One region of the Pseudoalteromonas sp. P80D2 genome, then DNA from elsewhere that is predicted to be linked to it. Evidence: predicted binding sites of a transcription regulator. Region 1 holds the regulator's gene; the other holds the start of a gene.
The links. Region 1 encodes ArgR, which controls arginine synthesis, uptake and breakdown. Its sites were predicted from a motif close to ANTGAATANNTATTCANT; they were not measured.

Region 1 (7,700 bases):
CTTCAGGTTGGCGCTGAGGCTGCTGTATCAGCAATGTCGAAAGGTAAACAACAAGCTGAGTCATGTGTTGAGCAATCAGACCTTGCAAATACCGCCCTTGATTCAATCACTGCAGCCGTTGCGCAAGCTCATAACGTAAGTGAAGAGATCTCAACAGCTGCTCATGAGCAACAGCAAGTTTCACAAGAAATTAGCGAACGCTTAGAGTCGATTGTAGCAATTGCTGAACAGACAGCTGAAGGCGCAAACCAAACCAATATTTCAAGTTCAGAAGTTGCTAAATTAGCGGAAGAACTACGTTTATCGGTGGATGCGTTTAAAGTTTAAGAAGCTGTATACGAGTTAAGAGCTACGAGCTACGAGCTACGAGCTACGAGCTACGAGCTACGAGCTACGAGCTACGAGCTACGAGCTAACAAATATATAAGCCGTGTTTGTAAAAGCAAACACGGTTTTTTTCTATCTATTTATATCAATTTGCTTAATTAAATGATCTTTTGAGGTGATTACTCTTAATATTTTCCTGCCTCCCGCACCCATGCAGGCGCATTATTTAATACAAAATAATAACGAATTATTGCGAGTAGGTATGAAGTTAACGAAGCGTTTTTCAGGCATAAAAAAACCGCAACGAGTGCGGTTTCTTAAATTCTATTGGCGTTTCAATTAAAGGCCTGCGCGGTCTTTAATAACAGCGATTAGTGGAGAACCACCGTGGCCGTTTGATTCTGCCCATGCGATGTCTGCACCGTCTTCTAAAGAGCTTTTAGATAAGTTCTTAACGATGTATTCACCAGCATCCGCAGCGCCGCTTTCAATTGCATGACGAAGCATATTGTTGCCGTTACATTTTACAGCATCAAAGATGTTACGAATTTTCACACGTGAGCTTTTAAGCTTACTACGTAAACGGTTTTTATCATCAGCTGCGATGTACTCACAGATAGAAACCGCTAATTGATCATCAGCTTTTGCTGGTGCTGTATACGCAACTGACGCTGAAACAACAGCCGCTGCAAGTAACATATTTGGTAACTTCATCATATTTTGCCCTTATGTAATACTTTCTTCTTACCAAGATTGTGTAATATTGTACCAACTAATTAATTTTACCGCAATAATGTTACGAGTTTTTGTACAGGGTTACAAAAGTATACGAGTAAGGGTTTTTGTTATCAGGCTGATGCTTTTCTTGCTCGGCAACTGTCCAATTAGCAACACTTTCGTAATCTGGGAACTGCGTATCACCGGCCACTTCAAGATCGATGAATGTTAAGTATAGACGATCTGCTTGAGATAGAAATTGTTCGTATATATTTCCGCCACCTATAATCATTACTTCTTCAACATCAGCAACCAATTCCAGCGCAGCCTCTGGTGAAGTAACCACCTCAATACCTTCAGCTGTGTAATCAGCATTACGTGTGATAATAATATTTTGACGACCCGGTAAAGGCCGACCTATTGATTCAAATGTTTTACGGCCCATGATCACAGGCTTTGCCATGGTTACTTTTTTAAAGTGTTGCAGATCGGCGGGTAAATGCCATGGCATTTGGTTGTCTTGGCCAATTACTCTGTTATTTGCCATAGCAGCAATCATTGAAATTTTCACACTAAACCTTAATACTTTTTTCTTATTAATAAAAAAGGAGCGCATGGCTCCTTTTCAGTTTTAAATTTTATCGTTGGTAGATAACTTCTACATCGTAATCATCATCATCCCAGTCGTCATCCCAATCATCATCGTCTTGAGATGTTGCTTTCTGATGATAAGTATCCCACTTAAATTCAACTTCTTCTTTCTCTTCTTCAGCGAATTTCTCTTTCGGCATACTATCAAGTAGCGCCATAATGTCATGACATAGTGCTTGGGTATTTTGCTTATTTGCAGCAGAGATACGGTAAACATTAACCTCTTCACCTAGCTCTTCGGCAATTTCATTACACAGCGCTTCAGCTTCATCTTCTGGTAATAGGTCAATTTTGTTAAATACTAACCAGCGCGGCTTTTCAGCAAGCTTAGGACTATATTGGTGTAGCTCATTAATAATCGCAAAGGCATTATCAACTGGATTTGTGCCATCAACAGGCATAACATCAATGATATGCAGTAATACACGACAACGCTCTAAGTGCTTTAAGAAGCGAATACCAAGGCCTGCGCCATCCGAAGCCCCTTCGATTAGACCTGGGATATCAGCAATTACAAATGACTTATTCGCATCTGGGCGTACTACACCAAGATTAGGAATAAGCGTCGTAAACGGGTAATCTGCCACTTTTGGTTTAGCTGCAGAAACACTGCGGATAAACGTTGATTTACCAGCATTTGGTAAACCAAGTAAGCCAACATCAGCAAGTAGCATTAGCTCTAAGCGTAAGCTGCGAACTTCACCAGGTGTACCTAGTGTTTTTTGACGTGGCGCACGGTTTGTACTTGATTTAAAACGTGCGTTCCCCAAGCCATGGAAACCACCTTTTGCAACAACAACCTTTTGACCATGCTTAGTCAGATCACCTAATGACTCTTCAGTATCAACATCAATGATACGTGTACCAACAGGTACTTTAAGCGTTAAATCAGCGCCTTTTTTACCAGTCATGTTACGGCTTTGGCCATTTGTGCCGCGCTCTGCTTTATGAAAACGCTCAAATTGGTAATCAATTAACGTATTTAAGTTTTCATCGGCTTGTAGATAAACGCTGCCGCCATCGCCGCCGTCGCCGCCATCAGGACCGCCATCTGGTACATATTTTTCACGTCGGAAAGATACGACACCGCTGCCGCCATCACCCGCGTCACAACGAATTTCTACTTCATCTACAAACTTCATGATTACTCACTTTAAGATTGGCTTGTTAATAACTCTATTATATACCTAAGTGCCCTATTCAGCACCCAATGCCAAGGCGCTTAGGTATATATTTATACGCACTATTATGTGCCTTAAAACAAAAAACCCCGCAAAGGCGGGGTTTTTCAAATATCGAGATGATTACTCAGCTACGATATTTACGTATTTACGGTTTAAAGGACCTTTCTGTTCGAATTGAACTTTACCATCTGCTTTTGCGAAGATAGTGTGGTCTTTACCGATACCTACGTTTGCGCCAGCGTGGAAACGAGTACCACGTTGACGAACAATGATGCTACCCGCTAGAACTGATTCGCCACCAAAACGCTTAACACCTAGGCGTTTGCTTTCTGAATCGCGACCGTTACGAGTACTACCAGCTGCTTTTTTATGTGCCATTTCTCAGTACCTCTAATTAAGCGCTAATGCCAGTGATTTTAACTTCAGTGAACCATTGACGATGGCCCATTTGCTTACGAGAATGCTTACGACGTCTAAATTTAACAATCTTAACTTTCTCACCGCGACCGTGTGAAACAACCTCAGCTGTTACTTTACCACCGTTTACGAACGGTACACCGATCTCGATTTTCTCACCATCAGCAACTAAAAGTACTGAATCAAATTCAACTGCTGCACCAGTTTCAACGTCTAATTTCTCAAGACGAATTGTTTGACCTTCAGTCACACGGTGCTGTTTACCACCACTTTGGAAAACCGCGTACATAATTAACTCCGTCTGTGCGCCCTCAAATCGACGCAACTAAAATATTCTTCAATAGGGCGCGAAGTTTACGCTAATGTGCAAAAACTAGCAAGCCTCTTTTTCGATAAAATGAATAAAAAATAGCTGCATTGAGAGCAATTCAATATTTTCCCCTATTCTATCCTAAAAACACCACATGCCAAGCGGTTTTTACGATCTCATGACAATTAAATTACGCTAATAATACGCACCTTGAAAATTCAAAAAGCTGATCACTTATTAATCAAGGTTATAAATTTATCTTGGCAAAATTGATCTCAAATAAAAAACTTTACAGTGTTTTTTTACTGAATCATCACAAAATATCGAGCAAGCGCTTTTTTTGTTGTACAATCAGCCCCGTATACCCATAAATATTGGCTCGGAGATCAATGGATATAAAAGCTATCCAGACGTTAATCGAAAATGAAATGGATGACGTCAATCAACTTATACATGCCCAAATGCGCTCAGATGTCGCATTGGTTAACCAACTCGGTTTATACATAGTAAACAGTGGCGGTAAACGCGTTCGTCCTATGTTGGCCATTTTAGCGGCAAAAGCACTTGGTTATGAGGGCAAAGACCATATTACGCTTGCCACTATCATCGAATTTATTCATACCGCAACTTTATTGCATGACGACGTTGTCGACGAGTCACATTTGCGCCGTGGTACGCCTACAGCCAACGCAGAGTTTGGTAATGCAGCGAGCGTTTTGGTGGGTGACTTTATCTATACACGTTCATTTCAGCTTATGGTTGGCCTAGGTAAAATGCCAATCATGCAAATTTTAGCTGATGCAACCAATGTCATCGCTGAAGGTGAAGTATTACAGCTAATGAACTGTAATGACCCTGACACGACAGAACAAAGCTATATGCAGGTTATTTACAGCAAAACGGCAAAATTGTTCGAAGCTGCAACCGGCCTTGCTGCAATTATTACCGAGCAAGACGAACAAACCCTTGAAGCATTAAACTTATACGGTATGCATCTTGGCACTGCATTCCAATTAGTGGATGATGTTCTAGATTACAATGCTGATGCCGAGCAACTTGGTAAAAACATTGGCGATGATTTAGCTGAAGGTAAACCTACCCTACCGCTTATCTACGCAATGCAAAAAGGCACACCAGAGCAAGTTAAGCTAGTACGCGAAGCAATTGAGCTTGGTAATGGTATGGACCACTTAGAGAGCATTCTAGCGGCATTAGCTGACACTAAGGCCCTTGAGTTTGCAATGCAAAAAGCTGAGCAAGAAGCTGACAAAGCAATTGCTTGTATTGCGTTCTTACCAGATACACCGTACAAACAAGCACTAGAGAGTTTGGCCCGTATCGCCGTTGCCCGCGATCACTAAACGCTATTTATTCGAGCCATTAAAAAAGCCTGCATTTGCAGGCTTTTTTGTTTTCGGCGATTTAAAAAATCGCCTATCACCTGTCGGAATTAACCGTTGATGAAATCAACACCTTCTTGGATGTCTTTGTTAAGTGTAGCTAGCATGTCGTTTTTAGCTTGCTCTTCGAATGCACTTAACTCACCGTAAGAAAGGATTTCTTCAACGCCGTTTTTACCTAGACGAACTGGGTGTGCGAAGTATGCTGCGTCACCGTTTTCAACTGCAACGTATGCGTAATCAACTACTTCTTCACCTTGTAAGCCTTTAACTAAAGACATACAGAAGCGTGCTGCAGCTGCACCCATAGAAAGAGTCGCTGAACCGCCACCCGCTTTAGCGTTAACAACTTCAGTACCTGCGTTTTGGATACGTGGAGTTAATGCCGCAACTTCTTCGTCAGTGAAAGTAACACCTTCAACTTGAGATAGAAGAGGAAGGATTGTAGTACCTGAGTGACCGCCGATCACTGGAACTTTAACGTCAGTTGCGCTTAAACCTTTAAGTTCAGCAACAAATGCTTCTGAACGGATCACGTCAAGCGTTGTGATACCGAATACACGGTTAGCATCGTAAGTACCCGCTTTTTTGAATACTTCAGCAACGATTGGCACTGTGCCGTTTACTGGGTTAGTGATGATACCTACTAACGCTTTAGGACAGTTTTTAACGATGCCTTCAGCTAATGTTTTGATGATACCTGCGTTTACGTTGAAAAGGTCCGCACGGTCCATGCCTGGCTTACGTGGCATACCCGCTGGGATAAGAACGATATCACAACCAGCTAATGCTGCGTCTAGGCTGTCAGCACCAAAGCCTTCAACTTTAACGTCTGTTGGGATGTGAGAAAGATCAACCGCTACACCAGGAACAACAGGGGCAACATCGTATAACGATAATTCAGAACCTGCAGGTAAACTTGTTTTTAATAATAAAGACAATGCTTGGCCGATACCGCCAGCTGCGCCTAAAACAGCAACTTTCATTGGAATTCTCCGTAATTTGAGGTAGGAAATATTTGTGGCCCTAAAGATAATGAAATTAGCGACTAAAAACAAATTTATCCTGCTTATTTCGCGTATAATTTCGACCATAGTTGTAAACTTGGCTGTAAAGACACAGCATTTTGGACGACTTTGTAAACTAATACTGCATAAATATGCAGAGTTGTGTAGAATTACCCTACATTTTATGAATAAAGAAACGGCAACATGCAACCACAAGACAAACAAGAAGCACTGATCAAAGCGTTTAAAGCGCTATTAAAAGAAGAAAACTTCGGCTCACAAGGTGAGATTGTCGAAGCATTAAAAGAGCAAGGCTTTGATAATATTAGTCAAAGTAAAGTCTCTCGCATGTTAAGCAAGTTCGGTGCAGTACGTACTCGTAATGCAAAACAAGAAATGGTCTATTGCTTACCGGCTGAAATGGGTGTGCCAACAGCGAAAAGCCCGCTGCGTCAGCTTGTTATTGATATTATGCATAACGAAATGATGATTATTATTCGCACCAGTCCAGGCGCAGCACAATTAATTGCTCGTTTACTTGATTCACTCGGTAAGGCGGATGGTGTACTCGGTACCATTGCAGGCGACGACACTATTTTTATCGCCCCTGCGAAGATTTCTGAAATCGATGTGACGCTCGATCGCGTGCGCACTTTATTTGATACCGTTTAAAGTTGCTTTAAGAAGTTTACTGACGGGGCGAAAAACGCAGATCCCATATCGGCTTGAGTAAAATCGAGCCAATGATCATAGCAATCGCCCTGCCCCAAGCGACTCTTTAGTACCTGCTCAAACGCATCCCCTTGCGCAGCACACGAAACCATTAAAATTCCCTGCTTATGCACATCACCAAATGGCATGCTTTGGTTTAGCAATAGTGGCTGGCCATGCTCATCTTTTAATTCACTACGAACCGCATGACTAGTTTCTACAGCAGGCACAATCAAGGTATTATCTAGACGCGTGCGCCCCATAATTTGCTCTTGCTCAGACAACGATAAATGCTGCCAGACACTCAAATCATGCACAAAGCGCTGAACATGAATATAACTGCCTTGGTCTTCAAAGTGACCCGGTTTATCGATAAGTGCTGTACTACGCTTTTGACGGCCATGAGGTGTATCGCCTGCATAAATAAAGCCGTTAAAATCACGTCCATCTAAAAACCGAAAATTACGGACCTGCTCCACCAGCTCAACATCCGGCGTTAATAATTTTAGAATTTGCAGAGCAAATAGATGGTTTACATCTTCACGGTCTGAACGAATTTGCACAAACAAGTCAAATGGCTGAGCACTCATCACATGCTCACTATGAGTCACATTCGGAAAGCTTTGCAATTGGCTAGGGATAAACTCGGGCAAAATATGCGGCCAATACTGAGCACCAAGGGCAACCACACACGATAGCATGGCTTCTGAGAACTGATCAGCAAACTCATCTTGAATGACGCTAACGCGTTTTAGTTTTTTACGTAATGACTCATCATGGCCATCGTAAACATTAAAAAACAGGTGCAAACCATGTAAGTTTGCTTCAGCACAAATCCCAGATTGCGCTTGCGCCATAGTGAATCCTTAGCTTCTCGTTATTTGCACAAAGCCAAGGATTCAAGATTGTTATTTATTACTAATCATGAAAAAAATTGACTGTGTGCGGCATTATTTTTATTTTTACAGGCTGCTCA
Region 2 (7,700 bases), on a different contig from region 1:
TGCCAGCTTAATTGGTAGCTTTTATGCGGGTTTTCGGCTTTAACGCCTTCATCATCAAATACGACAGTGACTTCGCTACCTGATGCACGACTCATCATTTGTCTTGCGACCCACCATGGGCGCTTGTAATAAAACGATAAGCACTCAACCACGGCAAGCATAATCATAAAGCTGCCTAAATAATGATTATCTAATTGATAAAAAGCCAACAAGCCTAAGGTTATTAATAATACCAACAACGGGTATTTGGGTTTGGCTTGAGATGAATAAGGTAAAGACTCATCAAAGCATTCGTAATAATACGGTTTATCTAATTTGTAAGTTGTACTTAATGTCATTCGTAGGCTCACTTAATTTGCTGGCGGCAGTTTAACATTGATAGAAAAAATCTTCTGTAGTTGGTTTTCATTTAGTTGTCATTGTGAGAGCTTAAGATATGCGTATTTTAAAGGTGTAAGTTGTATGTTTGTTAGTTCAATGTCATTAGCACTTGCAATGACCACAAATACTTTTTTAGTTATGGGCGATATGCCATACACCCCGATTGATGAAATCAATCTCGGCAAAGATGGAAAAATTGCCAAGGCAATCGCAGCAACACCTCATGGCTTTTTAATGCATCTTGGTGATATGAAATCAGGAGCGTTTGCTTGCACGAATAAGCTTTTGCAAACTAATAAAGCGTTATTGACGTCGTTGACCCCGCAGCCTTTTATTTACACCCCAGGTGATAATGAATGGACCGATTGCGACCGAGAAAAACTATCGGTGCGTTTTGATGAGCTTGAACGGCTAAGCTTTGTTAAAGGCTTGATGTTTGACGATGCTTATACAAAAAAAACACAACAACTTCAGGGTTATGCAACCCAAGCTGAAATGCTAGAAAATGCTCGCTGGCAGTTTGATGGCATTGAGTTTCGCACTTTGCATATACCGGGCACTTTTAATGGTCGCTCACAAATTTTAAAAAGTGATAAAAACGCGGCACTAGATGCCGCCGACAAACGTGATAAGTACAACTTAACTTGGTTGAAACAAGCACTTGTTCAGCAAGATGCTAAGGCCTATGTATTTGGTTTTCAGGCTGATATTTACCACCCGACCAGTAAACCCGCTTGCAGCGAGTCACAACGTTCTAATTGTGATGCATTTAGAGTGTACCGTGATGCTATCAGCGACTTCGCAAAGCACACCAATAAGCCTGTACTTGTAATGCATGGCGATACCGGCCCATATTGCCAGCAGCAGTTAGCGAGCAACTTAACGCGTTTAAATGTCCCCGGTGATTTTGCCGTTAGCGATGTAGCTAAGGTGAGTTTTATTGACGGCCAGTGGCATATAGCGAGTGTAACGACAAACGAGCCCCTCACAACGGGTTGTAAATGAAAGCTTAAAGTTAGCGAGTTTCTAGATAAAGAAGCTATCAGCTTTCAGCCGTCAGCTATCAGATTAAAACAAAAGAGCTCGTAGGTTGGGTAGAGCGGAGCGAAACCCAACAAGTTAGCGAGTTTCTAGGGGAAAGAGTAAAGTTATCGAGTTTGAGGCTCACGTAGGCGTGAAATTTATTTTGCGCGATGTTTCTTAAATCTACGTGTAAGTCGTAGGTCGGGCTTTAGCCCGTCAATGTTAGCGGTTATGTGTCGCCATAAATGACGACCTACATGATGTAGGGTAGAGCGGAGCGACACCCAACAAATTAATGAGTTTCTAGGGGGAAAGAGTAAAGTTGCGAGCCTAAGGTAGCTGCGGGTTTATCCCTCGTAGGCGTGAAATTTATTTCGCGCGGTTCTCTGGATTAATGCGGCTGTAGGTCGGGCTTTAGCCCGTCAATGTTAGCGGTTATGTGTCGCCATAAATGGCGACCTACATGATGTAGGGTAGAGCGGAGCGACACCCAACAAGTTAGCGGGTTTCTAGGGGAAAGAGTAAAGTTAGCAAGCTGCTTGACACAAGCTGCAGGCAGCCTAGAGTCGCTAACTCGCTAACTCGCTAACTCGCTAACTCGCTAACTCGCTAACTCGCTAACTCGCTAACTTACATACACAAAAAAGCGGCACTTGGCCGCTTTTCTTAAGTAAGGTGTGTTATTAGCAGTTAGTTTCTTCTGCGTTAACACCTTCTTTTACTTCTTCACATGCATCTTCAACTGCATTTTGTGTATCAGTAATTGCTTCATCAATACGCTCACCTGCGTCTTCAGCAGAGTTGTCTTCACAACCCATGATGAATAAACCTGAAAATAGGGCGATAGTAGCGGCTTTTAAAGTTGAATTTTTCATAATGAAATTCCTTGTAAATTTAAAATAAAGTAAGTGGTTATCTGCTTTTAACTACTTAGGGACACTGCCTCTAAGTGCTCCTGATACCAGCGAAATAACTAGTAATACTAAAAATATAAAAAAGATAATCTTAGCGATGCCTGCAGCGGCTCCTGCGATACCGCCAAAACCTAACACTGCTGCGATTAACGCGATAACTAAAAAAGTAATTGTCCAGCGTAACATAGTGGTCTCCTTGGCTATTTAAATTTTCTTAAGTTCGATGTAACTGAAGCGAGTTCTGTGCCAGAAGTTTTATTTTATATATTTCAATGGGTTGTGTGTTTTTGTCGTTCTTTATAGGGTTCATCATTTGGTAACTTTTACGAGTAAGCATGTAACTTATTCATAGTGATATTTTTTCATATTGAGATGAATGAGGAAAAAGAGAATTGCTGTGGTTATTGGTAAGACCAATTTAACTTTATTTTAAGTGGATAGCTCTAACGCCTTGTTGTGCGTGGTTTTTAGGCTTTTTACTACGGTTGGTTAATAGCTGAACATATAACGTCTGGCTATATTGACTATTTATATCATCTATAACGGGGCTTTAAATGCGCTAATAGTAGGGTGTTAATTATATGTGCGTCATGTTATTTTAAATTTAATTGGTTTTACCAATTTACAATGGTGCTATACAAATGAATTTTGTTTGTTATTATTGGTGCATAATTATTTAACAAAAATAACTTTTTATTTTAAGTAAGCGAGGGGAGTCGTATGGATATAGGTGGATTACTCACCACTGCGGCCAGTTTGATGGTGACAGGCATGGTAGGCGTGTTTGTTTTTCTGACTATTTTGATTTCAGCAGTCACTTTAATGTCAAAGGTAGTGGGTCGATTTGATGATCCTGCAACTGTAGAACCTACGCGTACAGCAAAAATTCAACCTCAACAGGGTGTGCCACAGGCACATATTGCAGCAATCAGCGCTGCAATTGCTCAATTTCGAAATAAACAAAAATAACGGGGCAGCTTAAACATGGCTAAATTAAAATTAACCGAATTAGTATTGCGTGACGCACACCAGTCTCTTTTGGCAACGCGTATGCGCTTAGACGACATGCTACCCATGGCAGAAAAACTCGATAATGCGGGTTATTGGTCAATTGAATCATGGGGTGGTGCGACGTTTGACTCGTGTATCCGTTATTTAGGTGAAGATCCTTGGCAACGTATTCGCGAGCTAAAAGCGGCAATGCCAAACACTAAGCAACAAATGCTACTTCGTGGACAAAATCTTCTAGGTTACCGTCATTATGCTGATGATGTAGTCGAAAAGTTTGTTGAGCGTGCCCACAAAAACGGTGTTGATGTATTCCGTATTTTTGATGCGATGAACGATGTACGTAACCTTGAAACTGCCATTAAAGCCGCAGTTAAAGTAGGTGCTCATGCCCAAGGTACTATTTCGTACACAGTAAGCCCAGTCCATACGCTTGATATGTGGCTTGAGCTGGCAAAACAACTAGAAGATCTTGGCTGTCATTCAATTTGTATTAAAGATATGGCGGGTTTATTAAAGCCATATGATTGCGAGCAGTTGATCAAAGGCTTAAAAGAAACTGTATCTATTCCTATCGCAATGCAATGCCACGCGACGACAGGTTTAAGTACTGCAACTTACCAAAAAGCAATCGATGCGGGTATCGATATGCTTGATACGGCTATTTCGTCAATGAGTATGACCTACGGTCATAGTGCCACAGAAACTATTGTTTCAATTGTAGAAGGCACTGAGCGTGACACCGGCCTTAATTTAAATGAGTTAGAAGAAATTGCCGCTTATTTCCGTGATGTACGTAAGAAATACGCTGCATTTGAAGGCAGCCTTAAAGGTGTTGATGGTCGTATCTTATTAGCCCAAGTACCTGGCGGTATGTTAACTAACATGGAAAATCAGCTTAAAGAGCAAGGTGCTGCTGATAAGCTTGATCAAGTATTACTTGAGATCCCGCGTGTACGTGAAGACTTAGGTTACATTCCTTTAGTTACACCAACGTCGCAAATTGTAGGTACTCAAGCGGTACTCAATGTACTGACTGGCGAGCGTTATAAAACCATCACTAAAGAAACTGCGGGTGTACTTAAAGGTGAGTATGGTGCAACACCGGCGCCAATGAATAAAGAGCTACAAGAGCGTGTACTAGAGGGCGCTGAAGCAATTACGTGCCGTCCTGCTGATAAGCTTGAACCTGAACTTGAGAAGCTTGAAGCAGAGTTATTAAGTGAAGCTAAAGAGCAAGGTTTAGAGCTTGCTGATGACGTGATTGATGATGTGCTTACTTACGCATTATTCCCTCAAATCGGCCTTAAGTTTATTAAAAACCGTAACAACCCTGATGCGTTTGAAGCAATTCCAACGGGTGAAGTCGCTAAGTCAGAAACTAAGCCAGCCTCTACAAGCCCTGCAAAAGCAGAGCAATACAGCGTTAAAGTTGATGGCAAAGTTTACGATGTAGTTGTAGCGCAAGGTGGTGAGCTCAAAGAGGTAACCCTAAAAGACAGTGAGTTAATTCCTCAGTCAGCTTCAGCGTCTGTTAGCGAAACCTTAAACGCGCCGTTAGCAGGCAATATTTTCAAAGTGAAGGTAAAAGCTGGCCAAACAGTAAACGAAGGTGATGTGGTTATCATTATGGAAGCGATGAAAATGGAAACAGAAGTTCGCGCTGCACACTCAGGCACAATAGCTGAAGTATTAGTAGCAGAAGGCGACTCTGTTGCCACTGGCGATGCGCTAATCGCACTGGCATAGGAGACAGAGGATGGATGGTGTTTTAAACCTCTGGCATGCCACGGGTATTGCTAACTTTACTTTTCCGGCATTGATCATGATTGCGGTTGGTTGCTTGTTACTCTATTTAGCAATCTCCCGTAACTTTGAGCCACTGTTGTTATTACCTATCGGCTTTGGGGCTATTTTAACTAATATCCCAGTTGCTGGGTTATCTGAGCCGGGTGGTCTTTTATATTACGTGTACCATATCGGGATTGACTCTGGGGTATTCCCACTTTTGATCTTTATGGGCGTTGGGGCGCTTACAGACTTTAGTGCCCTGATAGCAAATCCGCGTATGTTGCTGTTGGGCGCGGCTGCGCAGTTTGGTATTTTTGCTACTTTATTTGGTGCAATTCTACTTAACTTTATTCCTGGCTTTGAATTTTCGCTACAGGATGCATCGGCCATCGCCATTATTGGTGGGGCAGATGGTCCAACAGCTATTTTCTTAGCATCTAAGTTGGCACCTGATTTACTTGGTGCAATCGCAGTAGCGGCTTATTCATACATGGCACTTGTGCCAATTATTCAGCCGCCAATTATGCGCGCACTAACAACGCAAGAAGAGCGCGAAATTCAAATGCCGCAACTTCGTACAGTATCGAAAAAAGAGAAAATTGTTTTTCCATTAATGGTGCTTAGTTTAACTATCTTGTTTTTACCTGCGGCAACACCGCTGGTAGGTATGTTCTGCTTAGGTAACTTGATGCGTGAATCGGGCGTGGTTGATCGTTTAAGCAATAGTGCACAAAACGAAATCATCAACATTACCACCATTTTCTTAGGCTTAGCGGTAGGCTCAAAGCTTGCAGCCGATAAGTTCTTAACCGTAGAAACAATCGGTATTTTGGTGTTAGGTGCTTTAGCCTTTGCAATCGGTACAGCTTCAGGGGTGTTTATGGCAAAAGGTCTTAATAAGATCTCTAAATCGCCAATCAACCCATTAGTAGGCGCAGCCGGTGTGTCAGCGGTACCAATGGCAGCACGTGTGGTTAATAAGGTAGGCCTTGAGAGCAACCCGCATAACTTCTTGTTAATGCATGCCATGGGACCAAACGTAGCAGGGGTATTAGGAAGTGCCGTTGCAGCAGGTATTTTGTTAGCGATTGTTGGCTAACAACACGATTAAGTCGATTTACTTCCAACCGACTGGCGCAGTAATTTTACTGCGCTTTTTTTTGCCTATAGACTAGGGTCACCCTAAAGAAATTGTAGTTAAATGATAGTTGTGTAAGGAAGCCACCATGAATATCTTTATTATCTTACTATGCCTTTTTGTTGCTTTGGTTATTCTAATACCGCTACTTGAAAAGTATCAGTCTAAAATGGGGCTTGATGGCGCGACAAAGTATGCAAAGTACATTTGGCCACTGGTGATGATTTCGCTAATTATTCAACTTATCTATGTTCTTTTAAGGTAATAATTGTATTAACCCGCAGTGCCTTCAGTACTCGTTTTAGTAAAGTCTATAATAGTTTTAGCCGGATTTATTCTAGGCACAAAAAAGCCGCTTCAAGTTGAAGCGGCTTTTACATGTTTACCTAACTACTTATTTAACGCTAATTGTAACTCACGGTTACGCTGTAATTGAGCTAAGAAGTTATCAGCAATCGGTTTAAACTTAGCTAACTCATCGCGCGGTAGAGGCTCTGATTTAGGTAGTTTGACCGTTTTAGGGTTACGGTGAACACCGTTTACTAAGAATTCATAGTGTAAGTGTGGGCCCGTCACACGACCTGTTGCGCCAACGGTACCAATCTTCTGGCCTTGCTTCACTTTCTGACCAGTTCTAACCATCTTTTTGTCTAAGTGTAAGTACTTAGTCACATACTGTGTGCCATGGCTAATAAATACATAGTTACCATTGTATTTACTGTAGCCTGCTTTAATCACTTTACCATTACCCGATGATACAACTGGCGTACCGGTACGCGCTGCGTAATCAATACCGTTATGTGGTTTTACCGTTTTAGTCACTGGGTGTAAGCGACGAGGGTTAAAGCTCGAACTAATATACTTAAAGTTAACAGGCGCACGTAAGAAGGCTTTTTTCATGCTACGGCCTTCAGGCGTGTAGAAGTTACCATCAGTATGGCGAATAGCGGTATAACGCTCACCTTGGTTAATAAATTCTGCGGCAATAATTTTACCATCACCAATGTACTCACCATCAACATAGTGAGCTTCATAAATGAGACCAAATTGGTCACCTTTACGAATGTCATTAGCAAAGTCGACATCCCAACCGAAGATGTCAGCAAAATTCATAATTTGACGCTCGCTTAAACCTGCTGCAATGCCTGACGTCCAAAAGCTATTAGAGATCTCACCGCCAGCCGACTTACTTAGCGTTTCGATTTCTTTGCTATCGATAGAAGTGTCGTAGTTACCTTCGTCATTTAATGTAACGTATAAGGTGTCTGTTTTTGAGATCACATAACGTAGCTGAGCTAAAGAGCCATCTTCAGCTGTTGCAAAGCTTAAGATTTCGCCTGGGTGAATTTTTGTTAATTTACGAGTTTCTGCGTTGGTATTAACAAGTTTGTGTAATGTTTGCGCTGAGAAGCCCGCACGTTTAAAGATAAGTGCTAAATTATCGC

Region 2: a site for ArgR is predicted at 2,982-2,999, ahead of VRK28_RS04890 (OadG family protein). Genes of this name have one in related genera too.

Annotation. Positions count from the first base shown of each region.
Region 1 covers NZ_JAZDAR010000034.1:16,601-24,300, reverse strand. The annotation lists gene VRK28_RS09035 (methyl-accepting chemotaxis protein) at 1-327, shown strand, start outside; gene VRK28_RS09030 (DUF3718 domain-containing protein) at 667-1,044, opposite strand; gene folA (type 3 dihydrofolate reductase) at 1,124-1,603, opposite strand; gene cgtA (Obg family GTPase CgtA) at 1,683-2,837, opposite strand; gene rpmA (50S ribosomal protein L27) at 3,000-3,257, opposite strand; gene rplU (50S ribosomal protein L21) at 3,274-3,585, opposite strand; gene ispB (octaprenyl diphosphate synthase) at 3,996-4,967, shown strand; gene mdh (malate dehydrogenase) at 5,057-5,992, opposite strand; gene argR (transcriptional regulator ArgR) at 6,218-6,685, shown strand; gene VRK28_RS08990 (Dyp-type peroxidase) at 6,682-7,581, opposite strand; gene VRK28_RS08985 (ABC transporter ATP-binding protein) at 7,643-7,700, opposite strand, start outside.
Region 2 covers NZ_JAZDAR010000026.1:14,316-22,015, reverse strand. The annotation lists gene VRK28_RS04910 (YcxB family protein) at 1-338, opposite strand, end outside; gene VRK28_RS04905 (hypothetical protein) at 463-1,386, shown strand; gene VRK28_RS04900 (hypothetical protein) at 2,088-2,279, opposite strand; gene VRK28_RS04895 (DUF1328 domain-containing protein) at 2,331-2,504, opposite strand; gene VRK28_RS04890 (OadG family protein) at 3,039-3,287, shown strand; gene oadA (sodium-extruding oxaloacetate decarboxylase subunit alpha) at 3,303-5,075, shown strand; gene VRK28_RS04880 (sodium ion-translocating decarboxylase subunit beta) at 5,086-6,216, shown strand; gene VRK28_RS04875 (peptidoglycan DD-metalloendopeptidase family protein) at 6,646-7,700, opposite strand, start outside.